DNA from 3 places in the Paenibacillus graminis genome. Region 2 is predicted to be linked to each of the others. Evidence: predicted binding sites of a transcription regulator. Region 2 holds the regulator's gene; each other region holds the start of a gene.
The links. Region 2 encodes Rex, which represses fermentation and respiration genes when NADH is low (regulators of the CRP and FNR family bind a similar motif). Its sites were predicted from a motif close to TTGTGAAATATTTCACAA; they were not measured.
Positions count from the first base shown of each region.

Region 1 (10,572 bases), 2.3 Mb from region 2:
AATAACAGAGGTTCCCAGGTAGGTGTAGTAGTTGTAGGCCTCTCTATGGAACGAATTCACCTGCTCATCCGGCAGAATGAATGGACCATTATCGTGATTCTGCTATCCGGTGCCGTACTTGGAGCGGCAGGAGCGATGGTCCTGGCCCGGAAAATCAAGCAGATGATGTTCGGCATGGAGCCATCGGATATCTCCAAGCTGCTCCAAGAACGCAGTGCCATGCTGCAGTCCACGCGCGAGGGGATTATTGCGGTCGATCATGCAGCCCGGATCAGCATGATCAACAGGGAAGCGGAGAGGCTGCTGGGCACTGCCGGGATTACAGGCAATGGAATGACCCGGCATATCGCCGATTATTGGCCGGAGCTGCGCCTGGAGCAGGTGCTGTCCAGCGGCGAGTCCAGGCAGGACCAGGAGCTGGAGCTGAACGGGGTCACTTTGCTGGTGAGCAGTGTGCCCATTCAGGTGAATGGGCGGATTGCGGGGGCCATCGCTACCTTTCGGGACAAGACAGAGCTTGCTGTACTGGCGGAGCGGCTGTCCGGCATATCCGTCTATGCGGACGCCCTGCGGGCAGGGGCACATGAATATATGAATAAGCTGCATGTGATTATGGGCATGACGCATATGGGCCTCTACGATGAGCTGCAGCAATATATTTCGGGAACCGTGAGCAACTATCAGAATGAGATCGGTTCGATCACCAGGTCAATCAAGGACCCGGTTATGGCCGGCTTTCTGCTTGGGAAGCTTAGCAGAGCCCGTGAAGCTGGAATTGAGCTGCTGCTTACAGAAGACAGCTACCTCCCGGAATCTGCCGATCCGCAGGTGATTCATCAGCTGATTACCATCGTAGGCAATCTGCTCGACAACGCTATGGAGGTGTTGGAAGGGCAGCGCCTGAAGGAAATCGGGCTTTCTTTTCAATATGAACGGGGACGTCTGATCTGTACAGTGCGGGACAATGGTCCGGGAATCCCCGAGACTTTGCGGGAACAGATATTTGTCCAGGGGTTTTCCACCAAGGGAGAGCAGCGGGGGATGGGCCTATACCTGGTTCGTAAAAGTGTGGAGAAGCTCCAGGGCCAGCTTCAGATAATACCCGGCCCGGAGCCGGGAACGACATTTATGGCCGATGTGCCATATGCAGTAAAGGGTGAGGAGACCAATGACCATTAAGGTGCTGATCGTTGAAGATGATCCGATGGTGGCGAAGTTCAATCGGCACTATTTGGAGCAGGTTCAGGGCTTCGAGTTCGCCGGCTGGGCCGCTTCGGTCGATGAGGCCAGGATGCTGCTTGCTGAGCTGAAGGTGGATCTCATTCTGCTGGATATCTATATGCCGCGTACCAGCGGGCTGCAGCTGCTGTCCTCTTTGCGTGAGCAGGGCAGTGTAGTCGATATTATCGTCATTTCTGCAGCCAGCGACAATGCCAGTATCCGCAAGGCCCTCCAGCTGGGGGCCGTCGATTATTTGATCAAACCGTTCGAGTTCGCCCGCTTTCAGGCTGCATTGTCCGCCTATCGGGAGGATTACATGCTGATGAAACACAGGGAGCATCTCAGCCAGGAGCAGCTGGACAAGCTGCTGCGCCATTCCATGGGAACGGAGGAGGAAAAGAGCGGCACGCTGCCCAAGGGTCTTACCGAAGGGACGCTGGAGAGCATATGGCGCACCATTCAGAAGCTGGAGAGTCCGGTGTTTTCCACCGAGGAAATCACGGCAGGGGCTCCGATTTCGCGGATCTCCGTACGCAAATACCTGGCTTTTCTCACAGAGGCCGGTGTGCTGGAGATGGAGATCAGCTACGGTGCGGTGGGCAGGCCGGTATATATGTATACCGTGACCGCTTCAGGACATGAAATTATAGCTGCATATATTTAATCGGGCTGGCCGCGAACAGGGGACCTTTGGGTCCTTTTTTTGTAAATATTTGTTTGGCTGAAATGCCATCTGAAAGCGAGTAGCCTGATAGTGTTTGATTAATTTATATTATCATTTGTTTTACCAAGTTATAGAAGGTGAGTGCATGTACAAAAAAATTGAATGGCAATCTGAATACAGTCCTGCCGATATAAATTCAATAAGAACTGTAGAGAATAACTTTGGAATTGTATTTCCCAAGGACTATCTTGAAGTAGCCCAAAAATACCAAGGAGGAGAGCCTTCTTCAAAAACTATCTTTATAAACGATAAGAAAGTTATGTTTGGGTATTTATTGACATTTCTAGCATTTGATGAACTTGATATTTTGGACAAATACAACTCGGAAAGAAATTGTTTGCCTAAAAAGCATTTTCCTTTTGCAATTGATGAATATGGTAATATGTTTTGTTTTGATTTCACTAACAGCAATGCTCCTAATATTGTTTTCGTTGAAAAAGGGAACACGGCTACAGCTAGTTTTGTTGCTCAAAACTTTCTAGATTTCGTTCATTTATTTGGTTAGTAATTTTTGGTTATAATTACCCCAAATAACACACTTTCGTTACATCGAACAGGTCGATTATGGTCTACCACCATAATTGACCTGTTTTTATTATTTCTGTTAATTACGTTTTTTAAATTCATTCACACAAGTGTTCATCCTGTTCCCCCGCCCCCCACCCCCGCTTACTTTAATTACTAAACTATTTTTTTAATTACGTAAGCTTCCAAGAACCGCACCTTTGCCGCTATGATTATTGTGAAAATATGCACAAGGGGGCAATAACACCATGAAAAAGAAAGCAGCAGCTGCTCTTATTCTCATTCTCTCGGTCATGCTCGTTATCGCAGGATGCGGCAACAATGGCAGCAGTAACAGCACTGGGAACAAGAGTAAGGACAATGAGGCCAAAAAAGAAACGACTGAAGCAGTTTCGGGGGCATCGGAAGCAAGCTATACACCGTACGATCAATTAAAAGATAAATATGATATCATCATCGTTGGTGCGGGTGGTGCCGGGATGTCGGCAGCGCTTGAGGCTAAAGCGAAAGGCTTGAATCCGGTGATTCTGGAGAAAATGCCGGTAGCGGGCGGAAATACGTCCAAATCCTCTTCGGGGATGAACGCTTCGCAGACGAAGTTCCAGAAAGAGCAAGGCATTGAAGACAGCAATGATTTATTTTATGAAGAAACGCTAAAAGGCGGCCATGATACCAATGATAAAGAGCTGCTCCGTTTCTTCGTGGACAATTCAGCGAGTGCCATCGACTGGCTGGATTCCATCGGAATCCGCCTGAACAATATCACCATTACCGGCGGGATGAAGGAAAAACGCACACACCGTCCTGAAGACGGCTCTGCGGTAGGGCAGTATCTTGTCAAGGGATTAGTGAAAAACGTGCAAGAGCAAGGCATTCCACTATTTGTGAACGCTGATGTCAAAGAAATTACCGAAAAAGACGGTAAGGTAACCGGCGTTAAAGTCCTGTTCAACCAGGCAGACGAAAAAACAATTACAGGTTCTGCTGTCATTGTCACCACCGGAGGTTTCGGCGCCAATAAGGAAATGATTGCCGAGGTTAGACCTGATCTGGAAGGGCTGGTAACCACCAACCAGATTGGCAGTACCGGTGACGGCATCAAAATGATTGAGAAGCTCGGCGGCACCACCGTCGATATGGATCAAATCCAGGTTCACCCGACCGTGCAGCAGGAGAAATCCTATCTGATCGGGGAAGCCGTTCGCGGTGAAGGCGCAATCCTCGTATCCAGTGAAGGCAAACGGTTCACCAATGAAATGGATACACGTGACCATGTCACTGCAGCCATTAATAAGCTTCCAGAGAAAGCCGCGATCCTTGTTTTTGATTCCGGCGTGAAATCCCGTGTCAAAGCGATTGAGCAGTATGAGAAAATGGGATTTGTTCTGACCTCGGATTCGATTGAAGGCCTGGCTAAAGAAATGAAGGTTCCGGCAGACCAGCTGCAAAAGACAATGGATACCTGGAACAGCGCAGTGAAGAATAAGAAGGATGCTGAATTCGGCAGAACGACAGGGATGGATAACGACTTGTCCGGCGCGCCATTCTACGCGATCAAAATCGGGCCTGGGATTCACTACACCATGGGCGGTGTAAAAATCAACACCAACACAGAAGTATTAAATAAAGAAGGCCAACCGATTACAGGTCTGTTCGCTGCTGGTGAAGTAGTAGGCGGACTGCACGGCCAAAACCGGATCGGCGGCAACTCTGTTGCGGAAATTATTATCTTTGGCCGTCAAGCAGGAATTAAATCGGCTGAATTTGTAAAAGCACAATAAATTACACAATGCTATTAATATAGAAGGGTTGTCCCTCAGTAGATTATTTCTACTGTTGGGACAACCCTTCTTTTTTGAGCGTGGAACAGCTTCTAAGTTTTGAATGGTCGCGGAGAAGGAGGAGAAGGTCTGGACGTCCGGGTCAGCGAAAAGAGTTCAAGCTCCGGCCGGGAAATGCCGGCCAGGGTATCGGCCAGGAGCTCTGCTGCGATCATGCTGTAGACGGTTCCATTGCCGCCATAGCCTTCTATGAAGTAACAATGAGGATAATCCGGATGTGGGCCTATAAAAGGCAAGCCGTCGTGAGAGAATCCAAATACACCGCCCCAGGCGAACTCTGCAGATAACCCCTTAATCCCGGGGAAGAGCGCTTCCAGCTCTTCAAGCAGCCGCTGGCTCTGAGACCGGACCCTGGCCTCGCGTTGCCCAGGATCAGTTAGCTGCTCATCCTTGCCCCCGGCAATGATACGTCCGTCATTCGTTGTGCGGAAATACAAATAAGGCCGGGCCGTTTCCCAGATCAAGCTTTGTTCATGCCAGTGGGGGAGGTTCTTCAAGGGCTGGGTCATAATTGCGTAGGTATGAATCAGCTCGGCCCCCCGGTCCTTTTTCATCTCCTGCGTTTCATAACCCATGGCAAATATTACCTGGTTGGCAAAGATGCGGCCAGTCTCTGTGTAACAGGTAACCCCTTGCGGCCCAAATTCAAAATGACTGGCCTTCGTATGTTCATATACGCGGACACCACTTGCGCATGCCTTATGAATGAGACTGTGCAGCATCCGGAACGGGTTCGTTTCCGCATCCCCTCTGGAGTAGATGGCCGCTGGTTTGGCGAAGGAGTAATGGGCCCTGATTTTGTCTTCCTCCCAGAATTCTGTGTCAAAACCATGGGCGGCCAGATGGTCATGCTCCAGCTTCAGAGCGGAAACATCCTCTGGAAAGCTTGCATAGAGCAGGCTGCTTCGGGGTATAATGTGCGGATCAATATCCAGTGTGCCCGGCAGCTTCAGAATATCCCCTATAGCCTTACGGCATAGTTTGTAGAATAATAGGCCGTTGTCTGCTCCAAAAGTATTCATGCAGGAGGTAAGGGATTTGTCGTTGGCAACTTGGAGCAGTCCGGTGTTGGCAGAGGTGCTGCCTTTTCCCACTGCATGTTTATCAATCAATACGGTATTGGCTCCGCTTGAGGACAAGCGGTAAGAAGCCATCGCCCCTCCCATACCTCCGCCTACAATCAGACAATCGCAGGTGATATCCCCATCCAGCACAGGATATACAGGGAAATGAGGAAGGGTTCTCTCCCAGGGCACCAGCCCGCTGATTAATTTCATCTGTTGATCTCCCCCTAAATGAGATTCGGATAAGGTAGTATTGGTCGCTGTACTGACTCTCATACATCTGCTTTCTTCATAGGTAAGGAGTTGTGCATATAAGCACATATTTAGCCTTCATGCACCGCATACTAAAGCTGCTTGAACCATTTTGAAGGAGGGAACAGTGAATATGCAATCTACGCAAATGCAACCACTTACCGGAAAAGAACTGGAATATATTTCCGATTCCATCTCCAATGAGGATCTGCTGATTAAGCAGTTGGCGGCTACCGCCGGCAGCACCCAGAACTCCACAGTTAACCAAATCTGCAATCAGCAGATCCAGAGCCATACCCACCATTTGGGAATGCTCGTTCAGCTTCTGCAGCAGCACCAGCAATATGCACCTACGCAACCCCAGCAGTAAGTGAGTTTTCAGCATGCTGAATCTAATGAATATTCAAGGAGGTTATTAAGTGAACACACAAAACGGAACGCAATTTATGGCGGATGAAGATCTGTTGACTATGATTTTGGATGACCTGAAACGGACAGTACGCGAATACACGACAGCGGCGACAGAATCAAACTGTCAAACTGTGCGCCGGGTCTTCAATGACCTGACCATGGATACTCTGCGGATTCAAGGAGATCTGTACTACCAGATGTCTCAGATGGGAATGTACCAGGCACCAGACAAAGCCCTTCGGCAAGCCGTGGACAAGCAGATTCAAAGCGCACAGCAGACCCAGCAGAAAAGCCAGCAATTTGTACAGCAAAAAATGAATGGAACCGGTCAGTTCAGACAGGCTCCAAATGTGCCGCAGCATCAGCCTAACGTGCACAGTTCCTATTATATGTAACCCAACTGCCTTCCGCCCGACGCAGCAGAGCTAATCTCTCCGGTCCCTGGCGGAAGCGGCTGCTAAGAACAATGCACTGTGTTAACCCCGCGCCTGCGGGGTTATTTTGTTTGCAGAAGTGCCATTTTCATGTCATATTAGTATTAAACTCTTTTCGCAGGAGGGAAGGCATGAAGGAAATGAATGAACTAAAGAGGAAAGTGCTGGAACTGCTCAAGGAGGACGCGCGCAGCTCTACGGCGCTGATGGCGACATTGCTTGGAGCGGATGAAGAGAATGTCAAACAGGCGATTGAAGAAATGGAAAGAGACCATGTCATCGTAAAATATGCGACAGTCGTGAATTGGGATAAGGTCAGCGATGAACGGGTAACCGCACTCATTGAGGTACAGATTACACCGGAGCGGGGCCGCGGCTTTGAAGGCATTGCCGAACGGATCTATTTATATCCGCAGGTGAAATCGGTCTATCTGATGTCAGGCGCCTATGATCTCTTGGTAGAAGTCGAAGGCCGGAATCTGCGGGAGGTAGCGAACTTTGTCTCCGAGAAGCTGTCGCCGATTGATGCAGTGCTCTCTACCAAAACCAATTTTACGCTTAAAAAATACAAACAGGATGGTATCATCTTTGAAGAGCATGAGGAAGACAACCGTCTCATGATATCTCCGTAAAGGAAGTAATCATATGATCACGAATAACAGTCAGCAAACCGGAGATACAGGCAAATCCATGCATTCCTATTTGGCCCCGCTGGTCCAGCAGATTCAGCCTTCGGGCATCCGCAAGTTTTTTGATCTGGCGGCAGGCAGCAAAGATATTATCTCCCTTGGGGTCGGGGAGCCGGACTTCAAGACGCCTTGGCATGTCAGGGAAGCCTGCGTTTATTCGCTGGAGAGAGGCTTCACCGGCTATACCTCGAATGCGGGCATGCCTGAGCTGCGGGAAGGCATCTCCGAATACCTGCACACCCGCTTCGCCGTAGAATATAATCCGGCCAATGAGATCATTGCCACAGTAGGCGGGAGTGAAGCGATTGATCTGGCGCTGCGCGCCTTGATCTCGCCCGGAGATGAGATTCTTATTCCGGAGCCTTGTTATATTTCCTACTCGCCGATTACAGCAATAGGCGGAGGGATTCCTGTAGGCATTGAGACGTTCGGGGAGAACAACTTCAAGCTGACCGCCGAGGGGCTGGAAGCCAAGATTACCCCGCGTTCCAAAATCCTTATTCTCTGTTATCCCAGCAATCCGACAGGAGCGATCATGAGCCGTGAGGATTGGGAGCCGATTGCCAAGGTTGTGGAGAAACATGATCTCATCGTGATTTCGGATGAAATCTATGCCGAGCTGACGTACGGCAGTGCTCATGTCAGCTTCGCTTCCCTGCCGGGCATGAAGGACCGGACCATTCTGGTCAGCGGTTTCTCCAAGGCGTTCGCCATGACGGGCTGGCGGATGGGTTATGCCTGCGGCCACCCGGATTTGATCTCCGCGATGCTGAAGATTCACCAGTATACGGTCATGTGCGCGCCTTCCATGGGACAGGTGGCCGCGCTGGAGGCACTGACCAACGGCATGGAGGAGAAGGACCGGATGGTTGATTCGTATAACCAGCGCCGCCGCCTGATTGTCAAAGGCTTGCGCGATGCCGGTCTGGATTGCCATGAACCGCAGGGCGCATTTTACGCGTTTCCGAGCATTCGCCGGACCGGACTGACCTCTGATGAGTTCGCCCAGCGCCTGCTGCTTGAATACAAGGTGGCTGCCGTTCCAGGCAGTGTTTTCGGATTAGGGGGCGAAGGGTATCTGCGCTGCTCCTACGCCACTTCCGTCTCCCAGCTCAATGAAGCTGTTGAACGGATAGGGGCATTCGTCTTACAGCTTGAACGCGAACGAACCGAGTAATGCAGCCAAAATGAAGTAAATCGGACTATGGCGGATATTCCTGTTCTATGGTATTATTTTACTCTGGGAACAAGAAACACCTGTATATGCATTTACAAGGATTTTCTTTTCTGAATAATACTTTTAGGAGGGATGATTGTGCTCAGCGCCGATTATTACTTGCCTTCCTTCGGCGGCGAATGTTTGACCGGAAGCGGCAAACGGCCCCCCAAAGGTGATATTAACGCACGAAGACTCTCCCTGGAAGATGAGATCCGCACACTCCGCAGCAGAATGGAACAGCTTTTTGTACAGGAGAATTCATTCACTTCGGCGAAGGTGATTGAAATCAGCAGCCTGCTGGACCTGAAAATAAATGAATACATGAAGGGGCATTCCCGCCGGCGCTAAGGCTGGGGGTTGCTTTTGATCAGGGACCTTCGGGTCCCTTTTTTGTGTCCGTATCACTCATGTGAAATTTTGATTGATTTTTACCAGCAGATCTTTGAGGAGCTTCTGCTCATCGTTGGAAAGGGATTGAACGATTTCAGCCTCTACCTGTTGAAAAGACCTTTTGAACTCTTCGATTAATTCAACTCCTTTGGGCAGTACAAAAATATTTTTTTGCCGCTCGTTATGGGCTGGGATTTTGCGTTCGATGTATCCTTTTTTTTCAAGACCCTGAAGTATGCTCGTAATGCTTGCCCCGCGGGCATGGAACCGGTCCGAGAGATCCCTCTGAATTATCCCCTTCTCTTGATGCTTATGAATATATTCGATCATTTTTCCTTGCTGGGCATTTAATCCTAATTCTCTAATGCTCTCATCAGCCCGCCTTTTCAACTTCAGCCCGATGAGCTGCAGTAATTCCAGATAGGGTGTATTCTGCTGAGTATTCATTAACATTTTTCCTCCTTACTCATGGACTATTAAAGTTCTAATTATCAATAAGGAAACTTTATTAGGATTGAAAAGAATTGTCAACATAATATTCGTATATTGACAATTAGAATTCTAATAATTAAAATACAATCAATCGGTTCGTCGTTAAGACGACCTGAACAAACTGAGGAGGTAATAAAATGAGCAGCGGCGAACAAAGATATCCAATGGCAGGGGTAACGGCTATTACGAATGCCCGTATTTTTGATGGGGAGAAGGTTATCGGAGCAAGACATATTTTGATTCAAGGAGGCACGATCATCGCTGTTGGGGGAGAGATTCCGGCACATGCGGCCGTTATTAATGCGGATAATGCGATGTTAATGCCTGGTCTTATGGATGCACATGTTCATACCTCCATTGGCGGCTTGCGGGATGCTTTGAAATTCGGCGTCACGACTGAACTTGAGATGAATGGCGGTTTTACGAAAAAAGGGCGTGAAATTCAGTTACAGAATTTAAGTGACGTCGCGGACGTCCGTTCAGCCGGTATGGCTGTCACTGCTCCAGGCGGTCATCCCGACGAATTATTGCCGGATCATGATGGTGGGATTCCTGATTTTGTGCTTAAAGAATTAGAGAAGTTAACGGAGAAAGAACGAAATGCGATGCTCGAAGCTTTTGCCCATGATCATGATGAGGCCCCTCAAGTGACGACCATAGAAGAAGCGGTCAAACATGTTCATACTCAAGTGGAGAACGGCGCCGATTATATTAAAATCATGATTGAAGAAGGAACGGTCATGGGGGTGCCGGGACTCCCAGTTTTAAGCGAAGACATTCTAAAAGCGGCTGTGAGAGAAGCGCATAAGCTGAATAAAATCGTCCTGGCGCACGTATTGACAGCTGACTCTTCGCTATCTGCCATCCAAATGGGTGTTGACGGCCTAGCCCACTTATTTATCGACCGGCCTGAATCAACGTCCGAAGTAGTGGCAGCTATTAAAGATTCCGGTGCGTTTGTTACCCCTTGTTTGGTATTGAACGCGTCGATCATCGGAAATCCGGCGTCCGAACTGGCTGGCGATCCGCGGGTGAACTCGAAATTAAGCCCGGAATGGATCGATATCTTGAATTCCAGCTTTAATACTTATCCGCAAGGGAGCCTGGAAAACAGCTTCAAAAGTGTCATGGATCTTCACAAGGCCGGAGTTGATATTCTCGTCGGGACTGACGTCTCTCCCGTTCCGCTCCACAACCTCGGAGGCCTTGCTCATGGGGCCAGTGTTCATCATGAGATGCAATTGCTGGTGAAGGCGGGCTTCACTCCTGTAGAAGCCCTTCAGTCAGCTACCTCCAAGCCGGCCCGCCGC
Region 1 covers NZ_CP009287.1:2,285,297-2,295,868, forward strand. The annotation lists gene dcuS (DcuS/MalK family sensor histidine kinase) at 1-1,179, shown strand, start outside; gene PGRAT_RS09240 (response regulator) at 1,169-1,885, shown strand; gene PGRAT_RS09245 (SMI1/KNR4 family protein) at 2,031-2,450, shown strand; gene PGRAT_RS09250 (flavocytochrome c) at 2,719-4,251, shown strand; gene PGRAT_RS09255 (NAD(P)/FAD-dependent oxidoreductase) at 4,344-5,588, opposite strand; gene PGRAT_RS09260 (hypothetical protein) at 5,761-5,997, shown strand; gene PGRAT_RS09265 (spore coat protein) at 6,074-6,433, shown strand; gene PGRAT_RS09270 (Lrp/AsnC family transcriptional regulator) at 6,604-7,104, shown strand; gene PGRAT_RS09275 (aminotransferase class I/II-fold pyridoxal phosphate-dependent enzyme) at 7,118-8,338, shown strand; gene PGRAT_RS09280 (aspartyl-phosphate phosphatase Spo0E family protein) at 8,522-8,728, shown strand; gene PGRAT_RS09285 (MarR family winged helix-turn-helix transcriptional regulator) at 8,786-9,217, opposite strand; gene PGRAT_RS09290 (amidohydrolase family protein) at 9,400-10,572, shown strand, end outside.
Region 1: PGRAT_RS09250 (flavocytochrome c) is a predicted target of Rex. The motif match lies at 2,686-2,703, and genes of this name have one in related genera.

Region 2 (10,572 bases):
GCGGACGGCGTGCCGCTGAGCATGCTGACGGCTTATGATTATCCTTCGGCGCTGCTGGCTGAGGAAGCGGGGATCGACCTGATTCTGGTCGGTGATTCGCTGGGGAATGTAGTGCTCGGCTATGATACAACGCTGCCGGTAACCATAGAAGATATGGTTTACCACACGCGCTCCGTCACCCGAGGAGCCCGGAATACGTTTATCGTGGCCGATATGCCTTTTATGACTTACCATGGCGGTATTGACGAAACTCTGCGCAGTGTGCGCAGACTGATGCAGGAAGGACGGGCACATGCCGTCAAAATGGAAGGCGGAGTGGAAATTTGCAGCACGGTATCTGCTGTTGTGTCTGCCGGGGTTCCTGTTCTTGGCCATATCGGCCTCACTCCGCAGTCGGTCAATATGATCGGCGGCTACCGCATTCAAGGGAAAGATGCCAAGGATGCGCAGCGGCTGATGGATGAAGCGAAGGCTCTCGAAGCTGCCGGGGTGTTCGGAATTGTACTGGAACTGGTGACCGAGGAAGTCGCGGAAGCCATCTCCAAGGCTGTCAGCATACCGACCATAGGGATCGGCGCAGGCCGTTATTGCGATGGCCAGGTGCTGGTCTTCCATGATTTGCTGCGGTATGCTTCCCCTTACCGGGATAAACGGTTTGTCAAAACCTATGCCGATGTGGGCACGCTAATCCGGGAGGGGATCAGCAGCTATGTCCAGGAAGTGAAGGAGCGTTCCTTCCCGGCGGAGAGTCATGTTTTTAATGCAGATGAGCATGTGCTGGATTCGTTATACGGCGCGGCCGGAAAAGGAGAGGAATAAGATGAGAGTAGTCAGAACGGTTCTGGAGTTGCGCGAAGCGCTGGATTATATGCGGATGGGGGGACATACCCCGGTCGGTTTTGTGCCCACCATGGGCTATCTTCATGAAGGGCATGCCAGCCTGATCCGCAAAGCGGGAGAAATGGCCAACACCGTTGTGATGAGCATTTTTGTCAATCCGCTGCAATTCGGACCGAACGAGGATTTCTCGTCCTATCCGCGCGACGAGCGCCGGGATCTGGAGCTGGCGGAGCGTGAAGGGGCAGATATTGTTTTTATTCCCGGCGTTGAAGAGATGTACCCTGAGCCCATTCGCACCAAGGTTAGCGTGGACTCGCTGACCACACAGCTGTGCGGAGCTTCCCGCCCCGGACATTTTGACGGCGTGACTACGGTTGTCAGCAAGCTGTTCAATATGGTACAGCCGGATTATGCTTTCTTCGGTTTGAAGGATGCCCAGCAGGTAGCCGTATTGCGCCGGATGGTGTCCGATCTTAACATAAATGTGGAAATTATCGCTTGTCCGATTGTCCGGGAAGGGGATGGACTGGCGTTAAGCTCGCGGAATGTATACCTTAGCGGTGAAGAGCGCACCCAAGCACTTGTGCTGTCCCGCTCCCTTCGCGAAACCCGCAAAGCGATTGAAGAAGGGACTGTGAGAACGGTGGAAGAAGCGCGCAAGCTGCTGGAATCCGTTATTTCATCTTCGCCGCTCGCAGTCATCGATTATGTGGAAATTCTCTCTTTTCCAGACCTGGAAACTTTGGAAGGCGGGTCCCTGCTGAGCGATGCAGAGGGAGAAGTGATCATGGCGCTGGCTGTGAAATTTGGCAGAACCCGGCTGATCGACAATAATGTTTTTATTCCCAAGGAGGTACACGCCCTTGTTTAGACATATGATGAAATCCAAAATCCACCGTGCCACCGTAACGGAAGCCAACCTGAATTACGTGGGCAGCATTACCATTGATGAGGATCTGATGGAAGCCGCTGACCTGCTGGAAAATGAAAAAGTGCAGATAGTCGACAACAATAACGGTTCCCGTCTCGAAACCTATGTCATTCCCGGACCGCGCGGCAGCGGCGTCATCTGCCTGAACGGTGCTGCCGCCCGGCTGGTTCAGCCCGGGGATACTGTGATTATCATCTCCTACGCCATGATGTCCTCCGAAGAGCTGGCTGCCCATAAGCCAACGGTTGTATTCGTGGACGCAGATAACAAACCGGTCAAGCTGGCGGACCATGAGCTGCATGCCACAATTGCCTGAAGCTAAATCCCAGCAATGAATGGCAGGGATGAAGAGACCCGTACTTGTGAAAAATGAAGGCAGGCAAGCTTAAGCTGATTTCATTTTCAGTAAGGGTGGGATGTCCCGTGTTTCAACATTTATTTGCTGAGATGAACAAGATGCTTCAGGAAATCGCCGCCGACTTCCCAACTGCGGAGGGCGCCCGCCGGAATGAACTTTTATGCAAGTACAACATGCTGCACAGGCTTAGCGATGAAGTGATGGATGAGTGGCTGGCTTTTGCCGAGAAGCTGAGTGATTTCCGCCAAAATGCGGATTTTTCGCCTGCTTCGGAGGAAGAAATGCCACAGGTTGAGGCTCCCGAGCTGGCAATGGACTCTTTTGTCCGTGGCCAGGGCTACTACAAGCTGCTGATGTACCGCAAATGCATCGAGCAGTTCAAGGATGTTATCACCCGTTATCCGGACAGTCTGGCAGCACGCCTGTATTTGGCCATGGCCTATCTGCAGGAAGGGGAGCTGGACGTCTCCTGGGGGCATCTGCATCACATGCTGGCCCTGATCCGCGAGAAGAAGCTGAAGGCCATGATTTACAATGCGCTGGGCTGTATTAGAGCCTCCCAGGAGCGGTACCCTGAAGCCCAGGAGCTTTTTAGCCTCTCTTTACAGCATGATCCCCTGCTCCCTGAACCCAGTTTGAATTTGGAGGTCTGCCGCAGGAGAGGCGGGAAGCTGCAATTTGGATATCAGCTGGTTTCGCTTTTATAATTCTTCATCCATTTAAGCGATGCATCCCGCTTGCCAAGGGGTGTGCATCGCCTTTTTTCGTAACTTCTGTTATGCTGATAAGGAGTCTCAAGTGAAAGGGATTAGAACTTATAATGAAATTTGCCGTGCTTGATTTTGAAACAACAGGAACCCAATCCGTGGGTGAAATCATCCAGGTTGGCCTTGCCATTATAGAAGAAGACCGGTCCATTTCCAGGGTGTATGGTTCCTATGTCAAGCCCGGAACGCCAATTCCCCCCTTTATAACGGGATTGACCGGAATTACGGACAGTGATGTGCAGGACGCCCCTGAACTGGATGAGATGATGATGGAGCTTGTTCCGCTGCTCGACGATGTTGTGCTGGTCGGTCATAATGTGGCTTTCGACTTTCATTTCCTGCAGAATGCGCTTGACCGGTGCGGTTATTTGCCGTTCCAGGGCCGGATTCTGGATACGATTGATTTTCTTAAGATATGCTTTCCGTCACTGACCACCTATCAGCTCGGGGCAGTAAGTGCCCATTTCGGCCTCACACATGAGCGTCCGCACCAGGCGGACAGTGATGCTCTTGCAACTGCACTGGTCCTGCTGAAATGTCTTGAGGAGCTATACAGCTTCCCCCTGCTGACCATCCAGCGTCTGAATGAACTGTTTGCGGACGAAGACAGTGACCTGGCCTGGTATTTCGACGGGCTGCTGCATGAGCGGGAAATGGAGACTTTCCAGCCTGAGGGTGAGCTGACCTTTTACCGCCAGCTGGCGCTGGCTGCAGGAGACTGGACCGAGCTGATGCCTCCCAGAGAGGAAGGAACCGGCAATCCTCTGCAGAATATTACCTTTAAGGAATATATGGAAGAGGTGACCCAGCGTCTTAAGGAGGCCCTGCCCCAATACGAAAGCCGTGAAGCCCAGGAAATTATGATCCATGAGGTGATGACGGCACTTGAAAGTGACAAGCATCTGTTAATCGAGGCGGGTACGGGTACCGGCAAATCCCTGGGTTATCTGCTTCCGGCCATCTACCACAGTGTGCGCTCGGGACAGAAGGTCATGGTGAGCACACATACCATCAACCTTCAGGACCAGCTGCGTGAGCGCGACATCCCCCTTTTGACAAATGTCGTGCCATTTCCGTTTAAAGCTGCGGTCTTCAAGGGGAGAGGACACTATTTGTGTCTGCGCAAGTTTGAACATAAAATAAATAAAAAGGACTTCGCGAGTCCCCGGGAAGAAGCGCTTACTGCAGCGCAGATGATTGTATGGCTGACACAGACCCAGTCAGGTGATGATGAGGAGCTGAATCTGAACGGCCGCGGCGGTGATTTCTGGGAGACTGTGGCCAGTGACACGGATTCTTGTCTGGGACGCTCCTGCCCCTGGTTCCGCAAATGTTATTACCACCGGGCCAAGCACGAAGCCGGAATCGCTGATGTCGTAGTGACCAACCACTCCAAGCTGTTCGCAGACGTCAAGGCCGGCCATCAGCTGCTACCGGCGTATGAGCACCTTATTATTGATGAAGCGCATCATCTGGAGGACATTGCCGGGAAGCATCTGGGCATGCAGATGAAATACTTCACGGTTGCCCATACGCTTACACGCCTCTATAAGGACAGCAAGAGCGGACAGCTGCCCGTTCTGCGCCAGACTCTGCAGTCTTCAGGCAGCGAGCAGGCGGCTGAATGGAGCGGGGTGATCGATAGAATCTACCCGGAACTGCTTACGGTAAAGGAATCTTGGGACGCGCTAAGCGACAAACTGTTTGCATTGCTGCCCGAGCGCAGCGATGCCGCAGCAGGAGAAGCGGGACAGCTGGTTACGCGACTTCTGCCGGGTGTTCAGCCAAAGGGCTGGGAAGAAATAGCTGCGCTGGAGAACACCCTGAACCTGAGCCTGAGCGAAATTATCCGCAAAGGTGACAAGATGCTTAGCGAAATGCGCGAATCGGAGAGCCAGTCTTCCTCGGACAGTCTGGTGACGGATATCGGCGGGCTGTTCAAGGACTTGGCCTCCATCCGCGAGCAGGTGCGGTTTTTCATGAACCTGAACGACGAGAATATCGTCTACTGGATGGAGGGCAGCGGCAATTACCGGGGGAAATCACTGCAGCTGTATGCTGTTCCGGTGGATGTCAGTTCCCAACTCAAGGAGCTGTTTTTCGATAAAAAGAAAAGCATTGTCCTGACCTCAGCCACACTGTCCGTGGATAAGTCCTTTCAATTCATGATTGACAATCTTGGATTGGGCGAGTCCGCAGAACAGGGGCGTCTGATGACAGCGCTGCTGCCGTCGCCGTTTAAGTATCGTGAACAGGCACTTCTGGTTATCCCGCGCGATTTCCCCAGTGTCAAAGGCAGTGTGGGGGATGCCAGGTTTGTCGATAAGCTCGTGCATTCACTGGCGGAGGCTGCAGTGGCGACACAGGGCCGAATGCTGGTGCTGTTCACATCTTATAAAATGCTGCGCCAGGTTTATGATCCTCTGAAGGAGGCGCTTGCCTCACAGGACATCACTGTTCTGGGGCAGGGCGTAGAGGGCGGAAGCCGCAGTAAGCTGATCCGGCGTTTTCAGGATAGTGCCGCTTCCGTGCTGCTGGGGACAAGCAGTTTCTGGGAAGGGGTAGATATTCCCGGTGAGGCGCTGACCTGTCTGGCTATTGTCAGGCTGCCGTTTCAACCGCCGAACCATCCGCTTGCGGAGGCGAAGGCTGAACTGCTGCAGGCACAGAAAAAGAACCCTTTTATGAAGCTGTCGGTACCCCAGGCGGTCATCCGGTTCAAACAGGGCTTCGGCAGGCTGGTTCGCACTGCACAGGACCGGGGGATTGTCATTGTATATGATACCAGGGTTATCGAATCTTATTATGGAAAGTACTTCCTGTACTCGCTTCCTGGACCCAAAATGGAGCATATGCTCACCGATCAGATGGTCCCGCGTATCGCCGAATGGCTTGAAGACGGCAGTGTGTCCTGATTCTGCTATACATTCTAATTTTTATTATTAGAAATTATGATTATTTTCTGTTGCGGATCAGAAATTTTGTTAAGTAGAGATAAATAAAATTTAGCTTTTGAAAAGCCGGGGCTGGTTTATCCAGAAACAACGGCAGAAATGCCGTTGTTGAGGAAGCGGAGGCTGGTTTCTCTAGAAACAACAGCAGAAATGCCGTTATTGGAGTGTAGAAGGCTCGTAATGCCCGGAAATAACAGCAGAAATGCTGCTGTTGATGCGTTGAAGGCTGGTGAGTTCAGAAACAACGGCAGAAATGACGTTGTTGGAGTGCTGAAGGCGAATATGTCTTTGGTTATCACCTATAGTTCGGTCCTCAGGCGTTCTGCTAACGAAAGGGCGCCGGGGGATGGACTATAATTTTGGAGCGCTAACAAACTTAAGATGATGCTTTCGAAGTGAGTTTTGTACGAAGTATTTCAGGAAGTATACGCTAACAAAACTTAAGATGATGCTTTCGGAGTGAGTTTTGTACGAAGCTGATCTAAGAAGCATACGCTAACAAAACTTTTAGGAGGAGAAAATATGAAATCGGACAAAATATCGGAGGCTGTGGTGCGCAGACTGCCTGTGTACCTGCGTTTTCTGAATGATCTTCAGAAGCGTGAAATCTCCACCGTATCTTCACAGGAGCTGGGGCAGAAGCTGGATCTGAATCCGGCGCAAATCCGCAAGGATCTGGCCTATTTCGGCGATTTCGGCCGAAAAGGCATCGGCTATGATGTATCATATCTGATTGAGAAAATCCGCCATATCCTAAAGCTTGACCAGCAGATCAATGTGGCTCTGGTGGGTGCAGGTAATCTTGGACACGCATTATCCAATTACAATGCCTACTTAAAGGACATGATGAAAATCACCGCAGTCTTTGATTCCTATCCGCCCAAGATCGGGCAGAAAATCAACTCACTGACTGTCCAGCCTATGGAAGAGCTGGGGAGCACAATCCGCGAGCAGGGCATTCGCATCGGTATTATTACTGTACCGGACAGTGAAGCGCAAACCGTTGCAGATATTCTGGTGGATTCAGGTATTGAGGCGATCCTCAATTTCGCACCGGTGATTTTGAAGACGCCTGCCAACATCCGGATTCACGCCGCTGATTTTACCACTGATTTGCAGAGTCTGGCCTATTACTTGCATGATGGAAAGGACGAAACGGAAGATGAGCAGCAATAAAACTGTAATTGTAAATGGGCGGTTTCTGGTACCGGGTACGGAGCAGCCGGTGTTAAGCGGTTATATGACCATAGAAAATGATCTCATCACATACATAGGAGAAATTGAACCTGTCATTGAAGAAGGTACCCAGACCATTGACGGCAGCCGTCTGCTGTTCATGCCGGGTCTGGTCAATACCCATGGCCATACAGCAATGTCCCTGTTGCGCGGCTACGGGGATGACATGGTGCTTCAGAACTGGCTGCAGGAAAAAATGTGGCCGATGGAAGAAAAATTCACCGGAGACGATGTCTATTGGGGGACTTCCTTGTCTGTACTGGAAATGCTGAAAGGCGGCACCACCACCTTCCTGGATATGTATGACCACATGGACCGTGTTGCCGAGGTTACCGAGCTGTCCGGCATCCGTGCCGTGCTGATGCGCGGGGTTATTGGCCTCTGTCCGGAGGACGTGCAGAACCATAAATTGGCCGAAGCGGTTGCTTTTGCGCGGAACTGGCACGGGAAAGCGGACGGAAGAATCACAACGATGATTTCACCCCATGCCCCGTACACCTGTCCGCCGGAGTTTTTTGTGAAGTTTGTTCAAGCCGCCCATGATTTGGATCTGCCGATGCATACGCACATGTCGGAAACCCGGCGTGAAGTCGAGCAGAATGCCGAGGATTACGGCCTGCGTCCGGTAGCCCATCTGGAAAAGCTGGGAATGTTCACCCGCCCGTCCCTAGTTGCACATGGTGTTCATTTGACCGATGAAGAGATTGAGATTCTTGCCCGTTACAATGTAGGAGTGTCCCATAATCCAGGCAGCAATCTGAAGCTGGCAAGCGGAGTAGCCCGGGTACCGGAGCTGCTGCGTGCAGGAGTCACAGTATCGCTTGGCACCGACGGCGCGGCGAGCAACAATAATCTCGATATGTTTGAGGAGATGCGTCTAGCTGCCTTGATCCACAAAGGCGTGAGCGGAGATCCGACGGCGGTTCCGGCACCGGAAGCGCTGCTGATGGCGACCGAATACGGCGCACAGTCGATTTTTCTGGACCGGGTCGGCCGGCTTGCTCCGGGAATGAAGGCGGATTTCATTGCGCTGGATATCGACCAGCCGCATTTCCTGCCGCATACGGACCTCCTGTCCCATGCCGTATATTCGGCAAGCGCAAAGGATGTAGCGCATGTCTGGGTGGACGGCAAGCAGGTTGTGAAGCATGGGCAATGCCTGACGCTGGATGAGGAACAAATCCGGCGCAAGGCGCAGGAGACTTTTGAGGGCCTGCTGAAGCGGTAAAAGAGCATGATCGATGAAGCATTTTGAGAAAGGGAGCTGTACTTTGAAGAAAAGAAGAAAATGGCTTCTGCTGGGAATACTCCTGGTTCTTCTCCTTCTGTTCGGACTAAGCCAGTTCTATGCTTACGTGATGAAAGACCAGTGGAGCGAACGCAGCGCAGCCACAAAGGTTGCTGAAGCCCGGGCAGGACTGACAGAGGTGACCCGAGCCCAGAAGTCTGTCTGGGATGAAAACTCGATTTACTGGGTTCTTACAGGCCGTAACACAGCCGGGACGGAGCTTATGGTCTGGGTCCGCTTTACGCGTGACGGCAAGCCTGCCGGAGGGAACAATGATGTGTACGCTGAAGAAGTCTCCAAAGGGATGTCAGAGCAGAAGATCCGTTCCATCATTGCCTCAGACTTACCGGGAAGCACCGTTGAGCGGCTCCTGCCGGGTGTGTACAATGGAGAATATGCGTGGCAGCTGTTTTACAAGTTGGAGGGACGCTATTATTACAAGTTTTACCGTTTTGCGGATGGAAGTGCGATTGGCGACGGCTATAGCTTGCCTAACCAGTAATAAGCGCATGAGCCAATATACAGCGGGTAGACAAGTTATTGTCTGCCTGCTTTTTTTGTAACTTGAAGGTTGACGGTAGTGCAGGAACGTGCCGGGCTTATCAGCAGCTTGAAGCGGACATGGGGAGGAAGCAATTGAGCGGGCGCTAGTTGGCAAAAGGGAACTTATTTCTCCCCAAAATCAACAATCTTGAGTGTAAAGTGGAAAAAGGATACTTGTATGGGGTATATTCCTTTGTGAAGAACAAAATGAGCTGAATTAGTGTGCCTTTTTCCATTTAATTTACCGGAGAACAGGGTGCTGAGGAGAATTAGTTATTCTTTTTCCAACTAGCACCTGCGGGGAAGCGGTGTGGGGGTGAACTGGGATGACGCGAACACGGCAGCTTATCGGGAAGGTAATGAATGGAGGGATGGTCAGTAGAGATTTTGAATATATCTTCGGGTATATACATATGAGGCGGATCTAGCAGCGTCTGTTGGATAAATTTGTGCTTATCCGAAGCATCCCAAAAAGACCGCAGCCCTAAACGTTGCGGTCTTTGCTGTCGATATAAGGGGAAACAGGCTGTCATTTTGCCCAAAAATTAGTACTGAAAATTTTAAATATATTCACACTTTTCTTCGAATTCGTATATACACCTGTGATATACTACTATTTGTACTTAGGCATGTTTAAGAGCATGCCAGTCTCGGAAGAGCGCTAGACCCGCTATTTTTTAAAATTTATTATGTTTTCACTTTTTTATCATTGAGAGGAGGACGTTTCTTGAAACTACGTCTTATGCCAGTACTGCTAACGTCTCTGCTGTCGGCTGCGCTTTTGTTTGGCGGCTGGTATTCCTATCGGGAGTTCGCTGTGCAGGAGCCGCTGCAAAAAATTGTATCTGCATATGAGGGAGTGAATGATTCCCATATCTCTATTAAACGCAATGAGGTCACTTTGAAACTGGATTTGCAGCCGGGCACTAAATTGCGCGAACTGGTGCAGTATGTGAATACCGAAGGCAGATCGGCGATTGACGGCCGGACACTGAAACTGGATGTGGAGCAGCATTCCAGCGAGCTGCTGGATGAATATTGGGATCAAGCGATGTTCTCGGTTGCTGAAGCAATGGAGAGCCGTAAATATACATTAATTCCCGCGAAGCTGGATGAACTGAAAACTCAGAATTCCAAATACAGCGGTGTAACTGCAGCAACCGAAATTGATGACAATAACGTATATGTGAGCCTGAGCGACGGCAAGAAAAGCAAATTTATGATTTTGCCACGCGCTGCGGCAACGATGGGAGTGTGGAATAATGCCTAAGTTCTGGAAAGAGGTATTAATCGGATTTGTTCCTGTACTGGTGATATTTATGGCTTTTGTCGGGATTAATATTTTCCCGGTGATCATCGCGGCAGGCATGGTCGGCGCACTTCTGCTCATTGCCCATCTGCGCGGGGGGCTGACCGTAAATGCCGGAGGGGACAAAAAACGTAAAAAGAACGGCCCGTCGAAGCTGACTTTTGAAGAAATCGGAGGACAGGATAATGCCAAGCAGGAGCTGCGCGAAGCGTTGGATTTCCTGATCCGGCATGAAGAAATCAGCAAGTTCGGCATCCGCCCGCTGAAGGGGATTCTGCTGACAGGCCCTCCGGGAACCGGGAAGACCCTGATGGCCAAAGCGGCAGCGCATTATACCAACTCCGTA
Region 2 covers NZ_CP009287.1:4,598,100-4,608,671, reverse strand. The annotation lists gene panB (3-methyl-2-oxobutanoate hydroxymethyltransferase) at 1-819, shown strand, start outside; gene panC (pantoate--beta-alanine ligase) at 821-1,711, shown strand; gene panD (aspartate 1-decarboxylase) at 1,704-2,087, shown strand; gene PGRAT_RS19705 (tetratricopeptide repeat protein) at 2,195-2,836, shown strand; gene dinG (ATP-dependent DNA helicase DinG) at 2,950-5,811, shown strand; gene PGRAT_RS19695 (redox-sensing transcriptional repressor Rex) at 6,373-7,026, shown strand; gene PGRAT_RS19690 (amidohydrolase) at 7,013-8,314, shown strand; gene PGRAT_RS19685 (cell wall elongation regulator TseB-like domain-containing protein) at 8,358-8,876, shown strand; gene PGRAT_RS19680 (hypothetical protein) at 9,645-10,187, shown strand; gene PGRAT_RS19675 (AAA family ATPase) at 10,180-10,572, shown strand, end outside.

Region 3 (10,572 bases), 2.5 Mb from region 2:
CTCCGCATAGCTGAATAGGCAAAGGTAGACACTTCTGTAGGCATTATATTGTTTTAAAAATTGCTCGATCGCTTGTGCTGAGTCCCTTTCGTTCTGAATTCGGTTCTGAAGGTGTCCCGTCACCCACTGGTTTAGATGCTCCGCATATTCTGCCAGCAGCTTTCGGTCCTGCCGGTATTTCTCCGACTGAAAAGACGGGTACAGGCTGTCCAGCTCCCACGTTAATTCCATATTTTCTGATCTCTCCTCATCTGAGACACCGGGAAGAACAAGAGAGATGCTCAGTGTAAAAGGCCCCCTCCACCCAAACGAGGTAGAAGGAGCCTCTTCAAAATGCACAGTATTATTCTACATCCCTGCCTGCTTCGCAAGGAACTCCGCCGGGCGGTCCAGCTCATACAGTCTGCGGTAACGGGATTCACTTGCCAGCAGCTCCGCATGAGTGCCGCGCATCTCCACGGTTCCATTTTCCATGAAAATCACTTCGTCCATCTGCTCCGCACCTACCAGATGATGCGTTACCCAGATCAGCGTCTTATCCGCCATTGCGGCGAACATCGTTGCCAGCAGCTCGCGCTCTGTGCGCGGATCAAGGCCGACGGTAGGCTCATCCAGAACTACGGCTGGAGTATTCTGCAGCAGTATGCGGGCCAGGGCGATCCGCTGGCGCTCCCCGCCGGAGAAACGTTGTCCGGCCTCACGCACCGATGTATCGTAACCTTCCGGCAGCGAGGAGATCAGATCATCCAATTGAGCAAGCTTTCCAGCTTGCTTAACCTCTTCATCGGAAGCATCCGGCTTGCCCAGCCGGATATTGTTAGCAACTGTTGTGTCGAACAGATGCGGGCTCTGGTTAAGGACAGCGATCAGCTTCGGAATATTCTCTCCATAGGCGGAAGCATCGATGCCATTAATCACAGCAGACCCTACAGAAGGGGGAATCACTCCCTGGATCACCTTCAACAGCGTGGACTTGCCCGCTCCGCTGCGGCCGATAATGGCAATCTTCCGTCCCTGCGGGATATCAAGCGTCAGATCCTGAATAGACCAGTCGTCCCCCGAAGCGTAGCGGTATCCTGTGTTTTTCAGCTGGATATGCGCTTGCCGGGTCTCCTGGATCTTCCCGGCAGCAGCCTTTGCAAGAGCTGCAGTCTCCGCATTTTCCGCTGCTGCCCCGGCTCCCGGCATGGCCTCTTTCGCTTCTTCCACACCATTCAGCCGCTCCAGCGAATTGCGGTACTGTGGAATCTTCTCTATCGCCTCCGAGACCGGAAGGAAGGCATCTGCCACCGGGAACACCACCAGAACGAACGCTGCAATCAGCGTTCCGGCAATGGCACCGCTCTGATACTCTCCAGCGGCCCAGTAGATGACCGATAAGACTGCAATCCCTACAACGGCCTGCCCGATAAACATCCGGGCGCGCGCCCATCTGCGGAGGGCTCCGTCTGTGCGGGCGACCACTCTCTCATCCGCTTCATAAGTGGCCACGAACTGGCTCTGCCGTCCGCTGATGACCCAATCGCCCATACCCAACACGGCGTCAGTCAGCTTCTGGTAGAGCCGGTTGCGCTCCTGCTTCACCATCCGCTGCCGTGATTGTGTCAGCAGCAGGGAGACCAGCGGGAGGACAACTACAAGCACCAGCATATACAGTCCCATCAGCAGCGCAAAAGCCACATCGAACGTGCCCAGCGAAATGATGGCGGCAGCATAGATCAAGAGTGCGATAATACTTGGAAATACAGTACGCAGGTACACATTCTGCAAATATTCAATATCGTCAGCGAGCATACCCAGAATATCCCCGGTACGGAAGCGAGAAGACAGGAACAGTGCCTGCGGTTCGAGAATATTGTACAGCCGGATACGCATCTTCGAGAGAATCCGAAGAATCGTATCATGCGAGACAAGCCGTTCCACATAGTGGATCACCGCCCGGCTGGTCCCGAAGGTGCGCACGCCAACGATCGGTACATAGATCATCAGGATATTTTCCGGCGGGATGGAAGCTTTGGAAATCAGGAATCCCGAGGTGTACATCAGGGAAGAGGCTGAGAAAATAGTCAGCGCACCCAAGGCAATAATCAGCAGAAACCGCCAGAAATAAGAATTGAAATAGGGAGCAAACCATCCTTCACGTTTCAATGGATTCCCTCCAATTGACTTTGAATAAGCTCATAATAGGCACCCTTACGGGCTGTAAGCTCTTGGTGTGTACCAACCTCAGCCACTTGACCCTGCTGCATGACGACAATGAGATCCATGTCAAGCATCCAGTGCAGCCGGTGGGTAGCCAGGAATACCAGCTTGCCCTCAAACAGCGGCAGCATCGTTTCCTTTAGCTCGTACTCCGTCTCGATATCCAAATGAGCGGTCGGCTCATCCAGCAGCATGACCGGACGGCTGTTCAGCAGGGCGCGGGCCAGCGCTACACGCTGCTCCTGCCCGCCGCTGAGGGAACGCCCGCCGCCGCCAATCATTTCGTCCAATCCGCCCGGAAGTGAAGCTACCAGCTTGGATAAGCCTGCAGCGGCGACCACTCCAGCAACCGCTTCATTTGTCGCTTCAGGGTAATAAAAGCGCACATTATCCGCAAGCGTACCGCTGAAAATATAAGGGCGCTGCGGAATATAAGAGGTCTGCTGGCGCCATTCCTCATCTGTAAGCGCGGTGACCCTGTTGCCGTTCACCTCAATCGTGCCGGATGTAGGATGCAGGAACCCGCCCAGAATATCCACCAGCGTGGACTTCCCGGCACCACTCTCACCGATGATTCCAATTTTGGCATTTCCTCTAAACTCCAGATCCACACCGGAGAGTGAGGGAATTCCGCCTGCTTCATATTTCACGCCCACCTGATGAAGTGCAAGCATGCTATCCTTCTGCCAGGTGAATACAGCAGTTTTGGCTGTATCTGTTCCTGAAGCTGTAACTCCAGCAACATTCAGCAGCTCGGCCTCCACCGTCTTCCGGTCGATAATACTCTTCATGGCTTCTCCTGCTTCCTTGCCGTCAAGTGTAGCATGGAAGTCAGCACCCACCAGCCGGACCGGCAGAAAATATTCCGGGGCCAGGATCAGAATCGTCAGTCCGGTGACCAGGGTCATCTGTTCATTGACCAATCGGAGCCCCAGGCTTACGGCTACCGAAGCCACAGACAGCATCGTGAAGAAGTCCATAGCAAACGAAGATAGAAATGCCACGCGCAGCGTACGCATGGTTGCCGAGCGGTAGCGGTCACTGACCGCGGCAATGCTCTCGCTGTGGCTGCGGCTGCGGCCAAGGAACTTCAGCGTTTCCAGACCGCGCAGCGAATCCACAAAATGATTGGACAGAGTGCGATACGATTTTAACTGACGGTCCATCTGCTTGCGGGCCGTCATCCCGATTAGAATCATAAAGACAATAATGATCGGCATTGTCAAGGTAAGAATAACACCGCTTGATGTATCCTGAGTGTAGACATACACCAGCAGCAGCGCCGGTGTAACCGCCATCCCCACCATCCGGGGAATAATCAGCTCCAGATAGGTCCGGAACTTGGTTACTCCTTCAAGCACAAGCGTGACCAGATCGCCGGTTCCCCGGTTGCCTGCCAGCCTTGGCCCCAGCTGGAACAGCTTGTCCATCATTTGTCTTCTCATGCTGCTGCCGGTTGCTTCCGCGAAGCGGTATGATACACGGCTCATCAGCATGGCGCTGGCATGGCGCACCAGAAACGCAAGAAGGAACAAGAGCAGTTTCGCCCCTTGTTCCTTCAGCGGTTCTCCCGCAAACAGCGCAGAGACCCCTTCTGCAAGAGATTTAGCCAGCAGAAGAATGGACAGGCTTTGCACCAGGGTAAGGAAGCCGACGATCAGAAAGACCGGCTTAACTCCTTTGTACCCAAGCAAATTTTTATCCATTAGTATTCAAGATGCTCCTTCTCGTGAACCCGTTTATGGAAGACGAAATAGCTCCAGATCTGATAACCCAGCACGAACGGCAGCAGCGACAGCGCCACAATCGTCATCACCTTCAGCGAATAATGGCCGGAAGCCGCATTCGTAATTGTCAGGTTAAAGGCTTGATCCAGCGAGCTGATCATGACCCGCGGGAACAGTCCGACAAAGATAGAAACCACCGACAGAGCCATGACTGCACCAGTCATTCCGAAGGCCAGCCCGTCTCTCTTCTTGCTCATGAAGTAGCCGGACAGCACGTAAGCAGCAATGCCAAGAATAACAATGACAAGCAGCAGCGCTCCGCGTTGTTCAAATACATCCGTCATATAATACGTCATAACCACAAAAGCGAGCAGCAGCGCGGCCAGCGGGAACAACAGCTTCTGCGCCATCTTACGCGCGCGTTCCTGCAAATCACCAACTGTACGCAGTGTAGTGAACATCAGCCCATGAACAAGGCAGAGCAGCACTACAGTAATTCCGGCCACTACCGTATAGACATTCACAATATCAAAGAATCCGGCATACATCTGCATATCGCCGTCGATTGGCAGCCCTTTGATGAAGCTGGCGAACACTACAGCAAGCAGGAACGGCGGCAGGAAGCTGCCTAAGAAAATGCAGACATCCCAGGTTTTCTGCCAGGCCAGCGAGTCTCTTTTGCCCCTGAATTCAAAGGCCACACCACGGGCAATCAGCGCCAGCAGCGCGAATACAAAAGGAATATAGAATCCGCTGAAAAGCGTGGCATACCAGTGCGGAAAGGCAGCAAACATCGCCCCGGCGCCTGTAATCAGCCATACTTCATTAGCATCCCAGAACGGCCCGATCGAATTAATCAGCACCCGGCGCTCCGTATCATTCTTGGCCAGAATCTGGGTTTCCATCCCTACTCCGAAGTCAAAGCCTTCAAGAAAGAAGAAACCGACAAACAGCACAGCAATCAGTACAAACCACAATTCATTAAGAGAAAGCATGGGATCCCTCCTTGTTATACGGATCATGGGATTCGCCGTGATCGTTATCCATGGCGTAAGGACCTTTTTTGATCACCTTGATGAACAAGCCAACCAGTACTAAACCAAGGATGGCATAGATTGCTGTAAAAGAAATTACCGAGAACAGTACCTGTCCGCTCGTAATATTAGGAGATACACTATCCTCTGTAGTCATTAATCCAAATACCGTCCATGGCTGACGCCCCATCTCTGTCATAATCCAGCCTGACGTATTGGCAATCGGCGGAAGCAGCAGACCCCAGAACATAAAGCGCATGAACCAGGTATTCGGACGTTCCATCTTCTTGCGCCACATCAGGTAGATGGCATATACCCCCAGCACAATCATCAGCGATCCTGCCGCAACCATGATCCGGAAACTCCAGAACGTCGTGCGGACCGGTGGAATATAGTCACCAGGACCGTATGCTTGTTCATATTCAGCCTGCAGCGTGTTCATGCCTTTAACAGATCCCGAAAACTTACTGTAGGAGAGAAAGCTCAGCATATATGGAATTTTCACTTCATGGGTACTTATTTTATTATCAGGGTCAATTTTTGCAATAACCGTCCAACCTGCCGGGTCACCGCTGTCGTCCCACAGTCCTTCGGAAGCAGCCATCTTCATCGGTTGAGTCTCAACCAGATACTGTGCCTGGGCATGACCCGCAATGGCTACGCCAAATGAAGAAATGATGCCGACAATGGCAGCAATCTCAAACGATTTGCGGAAAAAGGAAACATCCTGTTTCTTCAGCAATTTATAAGCACTGATGCCGGTAACCAGGAAAGCACCTGTAGCGTAAGCGGCAAGAACCGTGTGCGGAAACTCGACCAGCAATTGTCCGTTCGTAACGAGTGCCCAAATATCATTCATTTCCGCCCGTCCATTATTGACAGCAAAGCCTACCGGATGCTGCATAAACGAGTTAGCCAGCAGAATCCAGAAAGCCGACAGCATGGTTCCGAGCGCCACCAGCCAGATGGAGAGCAGGTGAACGCGTTTGGATACCTTATCCCAGCCAAAAATCCAGATTCCAATAAACGTGGACTCCAAAAAGAATGCAAGCAGCGCTTCAATCGCCAGTGGAGCCCCAAAGACATCACCGACAAAACGGGAGTAGTCCGACCAGTTCATCCCGAACTGAAACTCCTGCAATATTCCTGTCACTACGCCCACAGCGAAGTTAATCAGGAAAAGCTTTCCCCAGAACTGCGCCATTCTTTTGTACTCATCATTGCCTTTTCTGACATACATCGTCTCCATGATTGCAATCAAGAGCGCGAGTCCAATTGATACCGGTACAAAGAAATAATGAAAAATTGTCGTCGACGCAAATTGTATACGCGACAGCATCACTGTATCCATATTTCTCCCCTTCCTTCTTCCCATTCGATATGTCTATTCTGTCAAAAATTCAAAGGGTAAAGTGTGATATTTATCACATTATACACCCTATTTGGGCTTAGAATTCAATAAATTTGTGACAAATATCACAATATTACCTCCAGAAAGCAAAAAAAATAAGACGGTTTAACCGTCTTGGATGTATTCATTATTCTATTGATGTCTTGACTCATAAAGGCATTGGTCAGGTAATGGAAATACCCTTCTTCAGCGATTTCAGATCGCCATTGGAATTGAGCAGCTGTGGCAGCATCTTCATACTGCGCTCCATTGGGGAGTGACAGAGACGGCAAGAAGGCGCATGTTCAAATGCGAAATTATCCCTCATCCATCCATTACATCCATCGTTGGTACAGGCCCAAATTGCGGTATTTTCCTCCGGCACTTCCTCCAAAGGTTTCTTCCGGTAGTTCATTGCCGTTCCTCCCTTCCTTTATGTCACAAGTTGAGAATCCAGACAAGTAGAAACGACATTGCCGTCCCTGATAATAAGGACGGCAACCGTTTCACGAGTAATATAAGGACCGTTATTGCATGAAGCCTATCATTCCTTATATTTTAAAAAAAGACCGTCCCAACTCTTACAAGCGGGACGGCATCTTCTATTATTACAGTTTTACAACGTTTTCGGCTTGTGGTCCACGGTTGCCTTGAACAACGTTGAATTCAACGCGTTGGCCTTCGTCCAAAGTTTTGAAGCCGTCGCCAGTAATAGCGCTGAAGTGAACGAATACGTCGCTTCCGCCTTCAACTTCGATGAAACCGAATCCTTTTTCTGCGTTGAACCATTTAACTGTACCTGTTTGCATGTGTGTTACCTCCACAAATTTAAATTAATATGTTCTTTTTATCTTCAAACAAAGAAAAAATTCACACATTGAAAAAGGTTGTACTCCATTTGACAGCCCTTTTCAATACGAGAATTAGGTATCAATTGTATGATTAAGTTTATGTTACCACACCTCAATAACAAAGGCAAGCTGTCATATCCGAATATCTCCGTTTTTTCACTTATTAGGTTAACTTTCCAATGTAAGGGCTGCCAGTGTGCTGAATACATTTAATTTTTAACCTTTACAGTATCATTTACCCCATATTCACCACTTAGAAACGGGTGCCGTCCTTAAATAAATAAAGTGATAAGAACGGCCTAACCGCTTCCTTCATGTGACTGCTTTTTTATTATATACTGCCCGAACAGCTTTTATTCCTCCGGCTTCTCAAGAAGTTTCACCGTGACCTGCTTCACTTCTCCATTGCGGTAAAAGGTGATCTTGAGATCATCTCCGATCTTGGTGTGATCATAGAGATACTTGCGCAAGGAGAGCGTGGAGGTAATGGACTGGTTATCAAATTTCGTGATTACATCATTGAACTGTAAACCGGCAACCTTCGCTGGTCCAACCGCATCCAGTACAACGACTCCGTCCTTTACACTGGTCGGCAGGTTCAACTCTTTGCGTTGATCCTCCGCCAGCGGCACATAAGGATTGTTCAGATCAACTGAATAGACGCCTAGGTAAGAGCGGGCAATTTTGCCTTTGGCTGCCAGTTCATCCGCCGTTTCCATCACATGGTTGGCCGGAATTGCGAAACCAAGCCCTTCCACACCAGTGTCAGAAATCTTCATAGTATTAATACCGATCACCTTGCCATTCAGATCAACCAGCGCACCTCCGCTGTTGCCTTCGTTAATCGCGGCGTCAGTCTGAATAACCTCCTGCTCCCAGTCATATACGCCATCCTGGTTCAAGGATACAGGAATCGTCCGTTCCGTATAGCTGACGATTCCTGAGGTCAGCGTATCTCCCAGCCCCAGGGGGTTGCCGATGGCAATGACGGTCTCTCCCAGCCGGAGTTTGGAAGAATCCCCAATCTGGGCAACCGTATTAATGCCTTCCGCATCGATGGAGAGCACTGCAATATCGCTGACTTTATCCGCTCCGATAAGGGTTGCCTTGCGGGTCTCCCCGTCAACCGTTACCACTTCCAGCTTGCCGGCGCCTTCAATCACATGGTTGTTCGTAATGATAAATGCCTTGCCGTCGTCCTTCTTATAGATAACTCCCGACCCGAGTGCTGATTCATCGAGAATATTAAGTTCCTTGTTATCTTCCTTATGATTAATAATACTTACTACCGCAGGGCGTACAAGAGCGGCAGCCTGAATAATCCGGTCATAGGGATCACCGCTGCTTGCAGCAACCTTGCCGATTACCGCCGGTGATTCGGCTTTTTCATGGGTCAGCTGTCCTGTCACCAGACTGAACAGAAGCACCGCCGTCACTGCACTGGCTACAGAACAGATCATCGCTACCTGCCATGTTGCCAGACCTCTCCGCGACCTGCGCGGCCATTTGTGCCCGCCTGATCCGCTTGAGGCTTCATGCATTTTGCTTCTGCGCCGTGATACTTTTGTGGAATAGAAATCATCATCAAACAGTCCCACCGTTACATCCTCTCCCCTCTATTGCTACTGCATTCAAGACCTGAACGCCAAGCAACCACGCCCGAGTTAACCTCATCTTCTCTTAGACTCCAGGAAGCGCTAAAAGGTTTCAGCTTATTTATTAACCATATAAGTACAGGGGCAGAGCACACATCTGTCTTTCGACTCTTGCAACCTAGCGATTTGGTATTACTGTTTTTCAGGAATATTTTGCAGCCTAAAAGACTATAATAATAGAAGCGAGGAAGCTGAATACCTATCTCATTCTTACTATTTGATTGTATCACACACAGATGTCGTACCGTATTTTTTCTGATGTAAAATCCATGTAAATTATTTCATGCTTTGATCCGTTTCCAGCTTAAGGAGGAGTACTAATGGAATCTTTTTCGACCAGTATGGATCTGGTGCAATTTATCGGCAAGCTGGGCGATCTTAAGGATGAGCACTATCATCTAATTCTTGTCCAGAGCGCCATCATCGAGCTGATGATTGACAAGGGCTTCTTCTCACGCCAGGAGCTGGAACGCAAGATTACGGAAATGGATCAGCTTATGACTGGCTCACCTTATCCCATGGCGTAGGCCGGTCGTAGTAGGTATCGCATAGCCTGAACTCGCTGTCTTTGAAAAAACAGCCCCGGTCTTCCATCGCTCCGCGCACAGACATTTTGGCCAAGTCCATCATATTGTGGTCCCGGCTCAGGTGTGCCAGATACGTGCGTTTGGTCCGTCCTGTAAGGATTTCACTCAGCGCCGCGCCAGCCGCCTCATTGGACAGATGGCCCAGATCGCCGAGAATCCGCCGCTTCGTGTTCCAGGGATAACGTCCCATTCGCAGCATTTCGATATCATGATTGGCTTCAAGCACAAGGACATCGGCATCGGAGATCGCCGTACGAACTTTGTCGCTGACATATCCCAAATCTGTCGCCACACACAATTTCTCTTTGCCATCGTAAAAGTTATACCCTACCGGCTCAGCCGCATCATGCGAGATCGCGAACGACTCTACCCGCAGACTGCCAAAATCCCTATACTGCCCTGTCTCCAGAACAACCCGGTTCTGCTCGGCAATATTGCCGATCCCCTTCTCAATCGCCCCCCAGGTGTTCGTGTTGGCATAGATCGGAAGATCATATTTGCGCGCCATCGCCCCAAGTCCCTTAATATGATCCGAATGCTCATGCGTAACCAGAATGCCATCGATATCCTGTCCGGTCAGCTCACGAATGGCCAGCAGCTCATCAATCCGCTTTGCGCTGAGCCCCGCGTCGATCATTAGCGTCGTTTCACCATTGCGCACCACCGTCACGTTCCCGGTAGAACCGCTGGACAGCACTGTAAATGATATACCCATTTCTCTCCCCTGCTCCTTCTACTCTTTTGTCTTGGGACTGATAATGTCCGCACTTATGGCATCTACGTAGTAAGCACTGCCATTCTCCAGCATGAACCGCCACATTGGCGAAGCTACCTGGCTCTCGGAATTGAACAGTTCGCCGTAATATCCGAGCTCAATCTCCTTCACCACTGCATTTTCCGGAAAATATTTTTCAATCAGACTACTGAGCGCCTGGGATGCCGGAAGCACCTTCTGCACATTATCACTGCTGCTGGCCCCAATCTCAATCTTCGGCCAGCGGTAGGCTATTATTTTTTGATCACTGTTAATCAGCTCCAGCTTAACCCTGAACAACGACCACTTCTTGTCCACCAGCGGATGAAGCACGAATTTGCCGACCTCGCTTTCCTGTGAATCGAAGCGGTA
Region 3 covers NZ_CP009287.1:7,118,931-7,129,502, forward strand. The annotation lists gene PGRAT_RS30820 (M3 family oligoendopeptidase) at 1-231, opposite strand, end outside; gene cydC (thiol reductant ABC exporter subunit CydC) at 349-2,148, opposite strand; gene cydD (thiol reductant ABC exporter subunit CydD) at 2,145-3,908, opposite strand; gene cydB (cytochrome d ubiquinol oxidase subunit II) at 3,908-4,924, opposite strand; gene PGRAT_RS30840 (cytochrome ubiquinol oxidase subunit I) at 4,911-6,314, opposite strand; gene PGRAT_RS30845 (cold-shock protein) at 6,538-6,768, opposite strand; gene PGRAT_RS30850 (cold-shock protein) at 6,962-7,162, opposite strand; gene PGRAT_RS30855 (S1C family serine protease) at 7,558-8,802, opposite strand; gene PGRAT_RS30860 (hypothetical protein) at 9,180-9,386, shown strand; gene PGRAT_RS30865 (MBL fold metallo-hydrolase) at 9,355-10,161, opposite strand; gene yycI (two-component system regulatory protein YycI) at 10,180-10,572, opposite strand, start outside.
Region 3: PGRAT_RS30840 (cytochrome ubiquinol oxidase subunit I) is a predicted target of Rex. The motif match lies at 6,428-6,445, and genes of this name have one in related genera.